Regions from separate parts of the Schleiferilactobacillus harbinensis genome, predicted to be linked through region 4. Evidence: predicted binding sites of a transcription regulator. Region 4 holds the regulator's gene; each other region holds the start of a gene.
What was found. Region 4 encodes LexA, which represses DNA repair genes until DNA is damaged. Its sites were predicted from a motif close to CNAACANNTGTTNG; they were not measured.

Region 1 (3,130 bases), 1.1 Mb from region 4:
ACCAGCCATCGTCGATCACGAAGAGCTCCACACCGAGATCCTTGGCCTGCTGGGCCAGCGCAAACAGCTTATCTTCATTGAAGTTAAAATACGTCGCTTCCCAGTTGTTGTACACGATGGGCCGGTCTTGATGTTGAAAAGCGGGCGGCACGACATTATCATTAATGAACTTGTGAAAGTGCTGGGAAACACCGTTCAAGCCGCGATCAGAAAACGTCAGGGCCGCACTGGGGGTTTCGAATGCTTCCCCAGGCGCGACCGACCAGTGGAAGCCTTGACTGTTGATGCCGGTCATCAGCCGCACAAAATTCTGGTTCGTGTGCTGGATGCGGCTTTCATGATTGCCGCTGTACAGCAGATTGACGCCATACGCCCAGCCGGTATCTTCCGTGGTCTCCGCGGCGCTGAGCAGGAAGCCGGGGTTTTGCTTGTTGGAACTGCCGCCAGTGAGACTGTTCAACACGATCGTGCCGTCGGTGACCGGCTGCACATGGTGCTGCATCTCGCTGGCCCACGCCCCGGCGAAGGAGTGGAGCGCGTAGCCGCGATTGGGCATGTCCCACTGGGCACTCATGATGCGGTCGATCACCAGCGGCTTGGCCGTATTGTTATGCAGGACCACCCGCCGGGTAATCACATCGCTATCGGGCAAAACCGTATAGGCTAGTTCTAACGTGATGGCTTGCAGTTTATCCCGCAGCGTAACATACAGCGTCTGACTGCCGGTATCAGGCTGATCCGTCGCCTGGGGCAGGATTTTTGACGGCGCAACACCGCTGTAAATGTGGTGCTCTTGATAGATAAAATCCGACACATAGCTGCCATCAGCCATCTTCAAAATCAGCGGGCTGTCCCGGAAATCACCCCGGCCAAAGCCGGCGTATTCCTGGGGCAAAGTGTCCAGACTATACGTCCAATCCTGCTCGTCATAGGCCACGGTACTACCCAGGCCGCTGGTATGTTTGAAGGCCACGGCGGTGGGTCCTGGGGCGTTAGGCGCGGGCCATAATACAAGTGCTCCAGCTGACCGTGGGCGGTGACCCGGAACCAATACGACGTGTGGGCGGTGGTGATATAGAATACGTGCTGTCTTTCTTCAATCATGGGCAAGGTGGTCCTTTCTTGTTTTCTTCCTTCAGTGTATCCGATTGCACCAAGCAATGCATCCCTTCCCTCGCGCGAACATTCATTCTATAATAAAACTATTAACGATTCGAGGGAGGGCACATGATGGCGCAGCGCATTGGCGTACGGGAACTGGTGGAATTTGAATGCAAGTCCGGCGACCTGGACGCCAGTCAGAGCAGCACCAATACGGCTCTAGAAGGCGCCCGCATTCACCGGATGCTGCAAAAGCAGGCCGGGCCCAACTATGAGAAAGAGGTCACGCTGAAGGCCGCGGTGACGCTGGCCGGGGAGGACTACACGATTGACGGCCGGGCCGACGGGGTGGATAAAGACGACGCTTCCGGCCTGACCATCGTGGATGAAATCAAGACCAGCGCCCTGGACTTCGCTGAACTCAGCGATGACGCTCTGGGCCGCTACTGGGCGCAGGCTGCCGTCTACGGCCATTTTTTGTGTACCGCGCGCCAGCTGGACCGGATCATCCTTCAGCTGACCTACTACCAGACCACGACGAAGCAGATCACCCGCCAGCAATGGCCCTTGCCCGCCGCCGACTTGGCCGAGTATTATCAGGCTCTGCTTCACGATTACGCGGGCTGGGTCATTTTTCGGCACCAGCTCAAACAGGAGCGGGATGCCTCTTTGACACCGTTGACCTTTCCCTTTGGCGACTTTCGTCCGCAGCAGCGGGAATTTGCGGTGGCGGTGTACAAGACGATCCATACCCAGCAGCGGTTGTTTGTTCAAGCCCCCACGGGCACCGGCAAAACCATGGCGACGCTGTTCCCCGCCGTGAAGGCGATGCCCGCCGAAGGATTGAACCGGTTGTTTTATTTAACCGCGAAAGAAGCGACCCGGCAAAGTGCCGAGGACGGGTGCCGCTTGCTGATCGACCAGGGGGCGCAACTCCGGTGCATTACGCTGACGGCGAAGGATAAGATCAGTTTTTGTCCGCCGGAAAAGCGGACGCCGGAATTATGTCCTTATTATCGGGGTTACTATGACCGGAACAAGGATGCCGTGAAGGATATCATCAGCCACGAACGACTGCTGGACCGGGCGACGATCGAGCGCTACGCCAAGAAGCACACGGTGGATCCCTTTGAACTGTCCTTAGACGCCGCCCGCTTCGCCGACGTGGTGATTTGCGATTACAACTATCTCTTTGACCCGCTGGTTTTTTTGCAGCGGTTCTTCGCCCAACCGGATTCCAGCCAGTTTTTCTTGATCGATGAAGCCCATAATCTGATCCATCGGGCCCGGGATATGTATTCAGCGACGCTGACCAGTGCCGGCTTAAGTCCGCTGGCCGCCACGCTGCGCCAGCACCACCAGCGGGAAGCCAGCAACGCCCTGCGTCAATTGCGGACTGCTTTTACCGCCGTGGGTAAAGCGTTGACCGCTAAGGAACAGAATGAGTGGGTCAGCGTTGAGGCGTTGACCGAATTTAATCAGAAAGTCGCCCGGTTCGTGGAGCGGATCCATGAATGGCTGCCCGGTCAGCCGGCAGATGAGGATATCCAGGCTGTACTGCCAGTGTATTTTGACTGTATCAGTTACAGCCGGATCGCGGAACTCTATGGGGAGCAGTACCGAACGGTGGTGGAACGCGAGCACCAGCAGGTCCGGATCACCCAGCTGTGCCTTGATCCAGAACCATTCGTTGATGCCTGTCTGCATAAAGGCCGCGGGGCGGTGCTGTTTTCAGCCACCCTGTCGCCGCTGACCTACTACCAGGAACTCTTAGCCGATCCCGCCGACAGTTTGGTTTACCAGCTGCCCTCCCCATTTCCGGCAGGCCATCAGCTGGTGGTCATTCGGGACGATATCGCCACCACGTATCAGCGGCGGGCGGCGAACGAAGCACGGATCGTCGCCGCCTTGGCGGCCTTTGCTCAAGCCCGAACGGGGAATTACCTGGTGTTTTTGCCTTCGTATCATTATTTGGAACAAGTTTACATGGCCTTCTCTGCGGCATACCCGGAAATCACCGTTTTCAGCC
Region 2 (3,130 bases), 1.5 Mb from region 4:
CGCGAATTAAGCGGGTGAAGAAGAGATTAACCATAAATAGAATTGGAAAAGTGAGCACGATCAATCCGGTCAGCAGGGCGTTCTGGGTAAACATGATGACGAGGACGATCAGCGCGGTCAGCACGCTGCCCACCAGGCCCAAGGCGTTGGGTGACAGCAATCCTTGCAGGGCGTTGACGTCGCTGGTGAGCACCACCATCAAGTCCCCTGTCTTGCTGGTTTCAAAGAAGGCGAAGTCCTGCCCCAGGGCATGGGTGAACAGGGTGTTGCGCAGCCGGGAGACCGCGTTTTGCGACACCCGGGCCAGCAAGTAGCTGCTGCCGGCGGATAGCAGGCCGTTGACGGCGGTCAGGCCCAATAGCCCGCCAACGCTGAGCAGCAGCAGAGACACCGCCTGTTGGGGAATGATTTTATCGATCACTGTTTGGGTGATCCGCGGAATCGCGTATTGAATCCCGGCGGTAGCCACGAGCATGACCATCACCAGGGCTAAGTAATGTTTGGCGTCAGCCAGTTGGCGGGCAAAGAAGCGCAGCATTCGCCAGATCGTCGATTTGAACATCTTAATCCCTCCATTGTGTATCCTCTAATTGTACCCTGGTTTCGCCCACCCTGCCGATTTCCAGCTTCGCCCACTAACCGGTCTGCTGGTCAGCCAACATGGTAGAATGAAAATAGAAAGGAAAAGGGGGTTTGTGATTATGGATAGATTTGAGTCTCCCCGCCAACGGTTCCGTTGGCCATTGGCCATTTTGGGAGCTATCTTCATTGTGTTAGGCTTATGGGCGTTCAGCCGGCCCGGCCGTGCGTTTCAGGGGATCGTGTGGGCGTTTGCCCTGGGGGTCCTGTTCAAAGGCGTGATGGACATCGCCGTGTGGTATGACATGGGCAAGGCGGGCGTCAAGCGCCCGACCTATGTGCTGCTCACTGGGATTCTGGATATCCTGTTCGCTATTCTGTTGTTTGCCAACAGTATGCTGAGCACGTTTTTCATGGCCTATCTGTTTGCGGCGTGGTTCCTGGTGGATTCGATCGCATCAATTGCCGCAGCGGATTTCTCCCTGCATCGTACGTTTAACATTGTGATGGGGATCCTGGGTATCATCGTCGGCATCATGATGCTGATCAACCCGTTTTATTCCATCTTTACTCTGGCCTACTTGGTAGCAGCATACCTGCTGATCTTCGGCGTCATCCTGCTGACCCGGGCGTTCTGATTTCTACTACTTATTGACTGGTCCTGCGGGGCCAGTTTTTTTGTTGCTTGCGGTGGTAATCAAGAACATTTGTTTGTATAATAGGGAGTGAAGAAAGCGGGCGATCGCATGGCCAAGACAATTGCGAAAACACAGGATCTCGTGCAGCTCAAGGAGAAACCGGAACGGGCCAAGGCATTGCAAAAAGCGTTGGCGGATATTGAGAAAGAATACGGCAAAGGCGCGATCATGAAAATGGGGGAGAAGCCCAACATGGACATCCAAACCATTTCCAGCGGCATTTTATCCTTGGATATGGCCTTAGGCGTCGGCGGGTTCCCCCGGGGCCGGATCGTTGAGGTCTACGGTCCTGAGAGTACCGGGAAAACGACCATCGCTTTGCAGACGGTGGCGGAATGCCAAAGAGAGGGCGGCACCGTCGCCTACATTGATGCAGAAAATGCCATGGACCCGGTTTACGCCAAGGCGCTGGGCGTGGACATCGACAGCCTGCTGCTGTCCCAACCCGCCAGCGGCGAGGAGGGGCTGGAGATTACCCAGAAACTGGTCACCTCCGGCGCCGTGGACATGGTGGTCGTGGATTCGGTCGCCGCGCTGGTACCGGCGGCAGAAATTGAAGGTCAGATCGGGGACAACCACGTCGGTCTGCAAGCCCGCTTAATGTCCCAGGCTCTGCGCTCCCTCGCTGGGGAAGTACACAAGACTAATACTCTGGTCGTCTTCATCAATCAGCTGCGGGAAAAGATCGGCGTGCAATTCGGCAGCCCAGACGTCACGCCCGGCGGTCGGGCGCTGAAGTTCTACGCCACGATTCGGCTGGAAGTGCGCCGGGGCGAGTTTGTCAAAGACGGTAAGGAAAACGTCGGCTTCGTCAGCAAGCTCAAAGTGGTAAAGAATAAGGTCGCCCCGCCGTTTAAGGTGGCCGAGACCACCATGTACTTCGGTCACGGCATTGAAAAGAATGCGGATATGATCGCTCTGGGCAGCAGCGATGCCTTCGCGGTCGTCAAAAAGAGCGGCAGCTGGTATTCTTACCAGGATACGCGCTTAGGCCAAGGGCCAGTGAATGCCGCGCAGTTCTTGAATGATCATCCCGATACGGCTGCCGCCATTGAGGCGGATATCCGGGCCAAGGCCGATCCGCCTAAGGATGATGACCAGACTAAGCCTGCGCCAGACGACAAAGAGCCGGCACCGACCAAGCCAACGGCCGCGAATGCCACCAAGACCGAAGATATTGAAAGTACGCCTGCGGCACCGGCCACCCCGGCGGCTTAATTAAAGGAGCGTTTCGATGGATCACTTACCAGCAATTATTGACCTAGCTCGCCAGCAAGCGGCCGGCGATCAGTCCGGCCACGATTTTGCCCATATTCAACGGGTGGCGGCCAATGCCCGCCAGCTGTTAACGGCTTATCCCGATGCTGACCAGGACTTGGTGTTAAGTACGGCCTATCTGCATGATTACTATGATGAGAAGCTGGTCGCCAATACCGCGGCGGCCAAGGCCGCGCTGGTCCAAACGCTGCACACCGCAGTGGGGTTAACCCAGGAGCGCATTGATCAAATCACCTTCATCATTGACCACATGTCCTTTAGTAAAAACATCGAGACGCACCAACAATTACCCTTGGCTGGCCAGATCGTCCAAGACGCCGACCGCCTGGACGCCCTGGGCGCTGTCGGCATCTTCCGCGCTATCCGCTACGGCGCCACTCATGGCAATCCCGACTACGACCCGCATATTCCGCCCCGCCAAGAACTGACCGCCGCCAATTACCGCCAGCCCAGCACGATCGTCAATCATTTTTACGAAAAGCTGTTTAAGCTGGCCGCCACGATGAATACGCCAATTGGCCGACAAATGGCAACCGAGCGGACAGCGTTCATGAAGCAGTTTATCAAAGAGTACT
Region 3 (3,130 bases), 1.5 Mb from region 4:
TGCAGCAGAGCTTGGGCGGCCGGGGTGGCAATGGCCACGTTCACGGTATTTTTGTCCTTAGCCAGCTTCTCGCTCATACTCTTCAGGTTGGCTTGATCGTTTTGGGCGTTGACGTAATCGATCGTCAGATTCTTGCCCTGGGTGTAGCCTTCCTTTTTCAGTTCAGCGATGAACCCTTTCCGCGCTTGATCCAGGGCGCTCTGGTCCATCAGCTGCAGAATACCCACTTTCACCTTGGCATCCTTGCCGCTGGCACTGCTTTGTTTCGTACCGCACGCACTGACCAGCAAGGCCAGTGCGACCGTAAAGACGAGCCATAATCCAGTATGCTTTTTCATGATAAAAATTCCTCCCGGCGGCCGTTTCACGTGAAACAGCCGCATCTTCTATTTATTATTTTGCGTCGTTAACGACTTGGGCGGGGTCGATCTTGAAGACCTTCGCCAATTTCTTATTCACGACCAGCGTGATATCTTGGGGCAATTGTACTGGGATCGCGCTGGCCTTTTTGCCCTTGATGATTTTGATCGCCATCTGGGCGGTTTGGGCACCAAGCTTTTCATAATCGATTCCGTTGGTGGCAATCCCGCCGGCGGGAACCATGGTGCTGGCGGCGGGGACGACCGGGACCTTCTTTTCGGCAGAAATCTTGCCCACCGTAGCCATGGCCGCGGCGACGACGTTATCCGCCGGTACATAGATGGCATCGGCTTTGCCGGCCAGCGAGGTCATCGCCTGGGACACGTCATTGGTGCTGGCCACGGTCAGCGACGTACTCTTCAGCCCCAACTTGGCAATGGCCGCTTTGGCCATCTTCACCTGCACCAAGGAATTAGGTTCCGCGGCGTTATATAGCAGGCCGATGGTCTTGGCCTTGGGGAACAATTCATGGAGCAGCTTGATCTGCCCGGATACCGGCACCAGATCACTGGTGCCGGTGACATTGCCGCCGGGATGCTGCAAGCTGGTCACCAGCTTGGCCTCCACGGGATCGGTGATGGCGGTGAACAGCTGCGGCGTATCTTTGTCGGCTTGCAGCAGCGCTTGGGCGGCCGGGGTCGCAATGGCCAGATTCACCGTGTTCTTATCCTTGGCCAATTCTTCACTCATACTCTTCAGGTTGGCTTGATCGTTCTGGGCGTTGACGTAATGGATCGAAATGTTTTTCCCCTCCTTGTAGCCAGCCTTGGCGAGTTCCGCGATAAATCCTTTGCGGGCATCATCCAAAGCGGTTTGGTTCATCAATTGCAGGATGCCAATCTTAATTTTCTTACTGTCCTGACTGCTGCCTTGCGCCGGCGACCCGCAGGCCCCCAGAACCAGCAACAGGACCATGCTCACTACCGTTAAAAGCCAATATCGTTTTTTCATGATGATTTCCTCCATAGTCTGTCTTCTGCTTCCCGGCCAGACATCCGCAGGCATAAAAAATGCCGTTCCCATCGATTGAATACAGACAATCGACGGAAACGGCTCAAAAAATGATTCTTTTTTCGCACCGGCCACATCGATTATCTCGATCTATGTGGCGAATGCACGAAAATCCGTACGGCCATCATAGATACAAACGCTAGGTTTGCATCCATAATGGCTACAAACCAGCTATCTAAAATAGCCGTAATAAAATCGGTTATTGAGTTGTGTAATGGCTGCGTCTCGCATGCGTAACACACTCCTAAATGAGCAAATGCTCATGTATTTGTTATGTCCATTACCTTACACTGCGGCCAAATAGGTTGTCAACCCCTGGCCGTGAACTTTTTCACGCCAACGTCAGCGAATCCCCGTCAGGACCGGTATAATGGAGGTTAGAAAACTTTTTTGGGAGGATTCAACATGATTGAGCAGCACCCGTTACCCCATGGTCAGGAATGGATCGCCGTGATGACCCCCACCACCGCGGATTATCAGGACTTAGAAAAGAAATACGGCCTGCCGCCGCGTTTTGTGCCGTACCTTAACGACATGCGGGAACGCGCCCGGTTGGAATACGACCAGGCCAGCGGCTACTGGCTGCTGGTGTTCCGCTTCGTGAATAAAGAAGCCGCTCCCGGCGGTTTTTTGACCCTGCCCATCACCTTCGTCTTCAACGCCAGCCGGCTGATCAGTGTGATTCCCGACACTGATGGCACCACCGTCGTCAGCCAGCTGCAGGAAGTGATCCAGAGTGCCGCTGAAGCGGACACCTCGATCTTTATGCTGCTGTTCGACCTGCTCTTCGCCCTGAGTACCGATTACTTCGACGTCCTCGACAACATCAACGACGAGCGGAGCAAGTTGGAAAACTGGCACAAACGGCCGACCAACGAACAAGTCGCTGCCCTCACCCGGTTAGCCCAGCAGACGGTCTATTTGACGACCGCAGAAAACAACAATTTGATTGCCATCCGCCGGTTCATGATGGCGACCAATTCCGTGGCCGATCCGTTGGCCCTGAACGCGGAAGAAAAGGAACGGCTCGACGACGTGCTGATCGAAATTCAGCAGGGCCAGCAGATGGCCCAGATCGCCGCGGACATCATCGACAGGGTCACCGACGGCTTCAGCAATGTCCTAAACAACAATCTGAACGGCACCATGCGCTTCCTCACGGTGTGGAGTATTGTCCTAATGATTCCGCCGGTGATCACCGGGTTCTATGGGATGAACGTTGCCCTGCCCTTCGCCAATCGCCATGACGCCTGGCTTTGGACGATTATTTGGTCACTGGTGGCGATCATTGTATTGGGGATTTGGTATATTTTGTACGATAAACGGCGCCGGTAGCCAGAAAGAAAGAGACTGGGGATAAAACTCCGTCCTAGTATGCCGTGCCAAAGCTTCGCAAGCTGCGGCACTAGATACGCTAGGAAATCAGAGTTTTGTCCCCAGTCTCTTCCTGCTTACTCCCACGTCCTCGTCTCTTCCTGGTATTGTGCCACCGCCCACTGGCTGTGGACATAAGCAGCCCGCTGGGCGCTGATGTGTTTGCTGTCGGACTTAGCCTGATCCAGCAAGTCCTGGGCCATTTTGATCTGCTGGCGCAGGACATTGGCGCCGGGGGCCGCGAGATCGGCGGCTTGATGAGTCAAAGCGGCAAGCTGAGCCTGCAAGTTGGTTACTTGGGCTTTGAATGTGCGCTGGGCCTTTT
Region 4 (3,130 bases):
CCGCAACTGTTTTTCCAGGGTCGCTGCGCCGCCCCAAATCATATTCCGCCAAGCAAAGCGGAAGAGGTACTGGAAAATACCGGCGGCTAATAACAAGCCGATCCACCACCATGTCGCGTTGCCGGTGATGTGGCCCTGGTCGAAAAGATCGGCCAGAATCCCAATCACCCGGGGCGGCACCAGGTTCACCAGGGCGGTCCCCACCAAGGCTAAGACCCCGATCAGATATCGCTTCCGCTCCTGCTTAAAATACCAGCCCAGCTTTTTAAATATGCCCACTGGGACACCTCCGTTCGTTTACTGTTTTCTTAGAATGGACAGAACGGGACAAAGTCCGCAGCCAAAAAATGGCCGCAGTCTTTGTCCCGCGATAGTAGCCGCCTAGAAACAGGCGGCCAGAAGTTGGTTATTTCTTGCCTTCCTGTTGACGCATGGAGGCCATCATCTGATTGAGTTTCTTCTCAGATGGTTTCTGACCCATTTGCATCATCATCGAACGAAGCATATCTTCGTTGATGGGGGGATTATCTCGGAAATAATTTTTCATATACCGCCGCGCGCCGAAGAATCCTAGGACGGCTCCGCCGACAACTCCTAGAATAATCAACAACACTGCCAACCACATGGGCATCATGATGTACACCTCGCTTTTTCCAATACCTTAATAGTCTACACAAGTTTCTGGTAAATTAAAATAGCCGGTGAGCTTTTTTTAATCCTTCCGGATACCCTTTTCACGCTGGACCCGCTTGAGCTTATCTGGGGTCACTTCGTTGCCCTCTTCATCGATCACTTTCAAGTGCTCAATGGTCTGGCGGAAGCCGGCGCGGAAGTTGGCCAGGTAGGCTTCCCGCAGTTCGTGCTGTTCCCGCTCTTCATCGACGGTCAAGCCTTCCTTTTTTGCTTTGTGGGCCAGTTCGTTAATGCGCGCCAAGCGCTTTTCTTCTTCAGTTTGTTCTGCCATAAGAGATCGTCCTTTCTGGAAATCGTGCTTACTTTGATGGTACCACGCCGATTAATTTCTGAAAACAAAAAATGGCGTATGTTCTCACGAACGCTTGTTTGAAAACCTTCTCCAGTCTTGGTATACTTGGGGTAACACGAATAGATGAGGTGGCGTTATGGCCAAATTAGGAGAGAAACAAGCAGAAATTCTGCAGTACATTTATGACATGGTGAAGGACCGCGGGTATCCGCCGACGGTCCGGGAAATTGGGGCGGCGGTTGACTTGTCTTCCACGTCCACAGTGCATGGTCACTTGGACCGGCTGGAACGCAAAGGCATGATCAATCGCGACCCGACTAAACCGCGGGCAATTGAGATCACTGAGGACGGACTGGACGAATTGGGTGCGACCCGGGATCGAATCCCCTTGTTGGGTACTGTAACGGCCGGCGAACCGATTTTGGCCGTCCAAGAGGCCACCGAGTTCTTTCCGGTACCGCCTGATCTGCAAAACGATGGCGATTTGTTCATGCTGCAGATTCGCGGCGAAAGTATGATCAATGCCGGCATCCTCAGCGGCGACAAAGTCGTTGTTCGCCGCCAGCAATACGCGGATAACGGCGACATCGTCATTGCCATGACCGAAGAAAATGAGGCAACCTGCAAACGGTTCTACCGGGAGAAGGATCACTTCCGTCTCCAACCGGAGAACGACACTTTTGCGCCGATCATTTTGCAAGAAGTGACGATCCTCGGCAAAGTCGTTAGTCTGTATCGCGAACACGTTTATTAAATCGATGAGTCTGTTGGCTGTTAGCACCCCCGGTGCTAGCGGCTTTTTTAATTCATGCGGACCCGTTTAACGGCGTAGCGGCCCTCCGGCACCGGCATTTCTGCGTACGGTGCCCGTTCGAGAATCGCCACGAAACCCGCCGCCCGTTCCGGGGTCGAAAAGACTCGGAGCAAACGGAATACTGGCTCTTTTTTCGCCGTATCAGCGTAATAGACAACATATACAAATCGTTGGGCCATGAGTTCCCTGCTTTCTTTTATCTTCCATAAAAAAAACAAACGCGTCCTGCTCCCCATCAATTCGGAAGCAAAACGCGTTTGTACGGCGTGAATTAGACGCGCGGCTTCTCGGTAATCCGAGCAGCCTTGCCCCGCAGTGCACGCAGGTAGTACAGCTTCGCCCGACGGACACGGCCGTGGCGAATGACTTCGATCTTCGCAACACGGGGAGAGTGCAGCGGGAATGTCCGCTCTACACCAACACCGCTGCTGATCTTACGAACCGTGTAGGAAGCACTGATGCCAGTGCCCCGGCGCTTGATTACGACGCCTTCGAAAAGCTGGATACGTTCCCGCGTACCTTCGACGATTTGGGCGTGGACCCGCACCGTATCACCGGCACGAAAGTCGGGAATGTCATCGCGCAATTGTTTTTGCGTAATTGATTGAATTAATGGATTCATCAAAATTTCTCCTTATTCCGGTATTCATGCGCCTGATCCCTCGCAGCGGAATATCGTTGCTGTTGTGACACACAATCACAGGTTAAAACTATAGCATAGATTCGGGGTGGGCGCAATGCAGTTACCAATGAAGCAAGTCGCGCAACCCGCTGAGCACAAGCAGCTCAGGGGCATGGAACAAAAGTCCTCCAAAAACGCCGTGCCAATGCTCCGCAACCTCCGGCAAAATTGGGCTGGAACGTGGTGACGGCGCTTTGAGCCCGCAAAAGCCGCGGTCTCAAAGTCGCCTAACCACATCAGCGGCAAAGCCGCTGTGTGGTTTCCACCACTGAGCCCATTTTGCCTCCGGTTGCTACGTATTGGCACTAGGTACATTTGTAATTTGAGTTTTGGTTCACGCCCAATAATAGCGAACACAACAGCAATGAATATTAGTAGCCGTAAACACCGCGAATCAGGGCGACCATGCTTTCCCTCTACTCAGTCAGCGACCAACCACACGGGGTCCAGGTTGGTCGCTGACTGAGTCCGGACTGACCTTGTTCTGGACCGCGCACAGAATCATCCAAACGCCCAAGAGCAGAATCGGCACCGTTCCCAAGTATTCGGACTGGAACGCGGGTGGCAGCGGCCATTTTATCGTGACGATCCCAACAACCGCCAGCACAATCAATGGTACCCAATACAGCCATCGGTTGCGCCGGTCGTA

Region 1: a site for LexA is predicted at 1,180-1,193, ahead of FMM01_RS15570 (ATP-dependent DNA helicase). Genes of this name have one in related genera too.
Region 2: a site for LexA is predicted at 1,280-1,293, ahead of recA (recombinase RecA). Genes of this name have one in related genera too.
Region 3: a site for LexA is predicted at 1,538-1,551, ahead of FMM01_RS13810 (ABC transporter substrate binding protein). Genes of this name have one in related genera too.

What each region holds. Positions count from the first base shown of each region.
Region 1 covers NZ_CP041364.1:3,174,351-3,177,480, reverse strand. The annotation lists gene FMM01_RS15575 (alpha-galactosidase) at 1-973, opposite strand, end outside; gene FMM01_RS15570 (ATP-dependent DNA helicase) at 1,231-3,130, shown strand, end outside.
Region 2 covers NZ_CP041364.1:2,847,779-2,850,908, forward strand. The annotation lists partial or broken gene FMM01_RS14100 (ABC transporter ATP-binding protein) at 1-562, opposite strand, end outside; gene FMM01_RS14105 (HdeD family acid-resistance protein) at 702-1,217, shown strand; gene recA (recombinase RecA) at 1,326-2,495, shown strand; gene FMM01_RS14115 (HD domain-containing protein) at 2,512-3,130, shown strand, end outside.
Region 3 covers NZ_CP041364.1:2,790,863-2,793,992, reverse strand. The annotation lists gene FMM01_RS13815 (ABC transporter substrate-binding protein) at 1-338, opposite strand, end outside; gene FMM01_RS13810 (ABC transporter substrate binding protein) at 394-1,371, opposite strand; gene FMM01_RS13805 (magnesium transporter CorA family protein) at 1,837-2,766, shown strand; gene FMM01_RS13800 (HNH endonuclease) at 2,883-3,130, opposite strand, start outside.
Region 4 covers NZ_CP041364.1:1,022,516-1,025,645, forward strand. The annotation lists gene FMM01_RS05260 (ABC transporter ATP-binding protein) at 1-279, opposite strand, end outside; gene FMM01_RS05265 (YneF family protein) at 407-631, opposite strand; gene FMM01_RS05270 (DUF896 domain-containing protein) at 713-964, opposite strand; gene lexA (transcriptional repressor LexA) at 1,122-1,739, shown strand; gene FMM01_RS05280 (hypothetical protein) at 1,787-1,978, opposite strand; gene rplS (50S ribosomal protein L19) at 2,071-2,421, opposite strand; gene FMM01_RS05295 (hypothetical protein) at 2,906-3,130, opposite strand, start outside.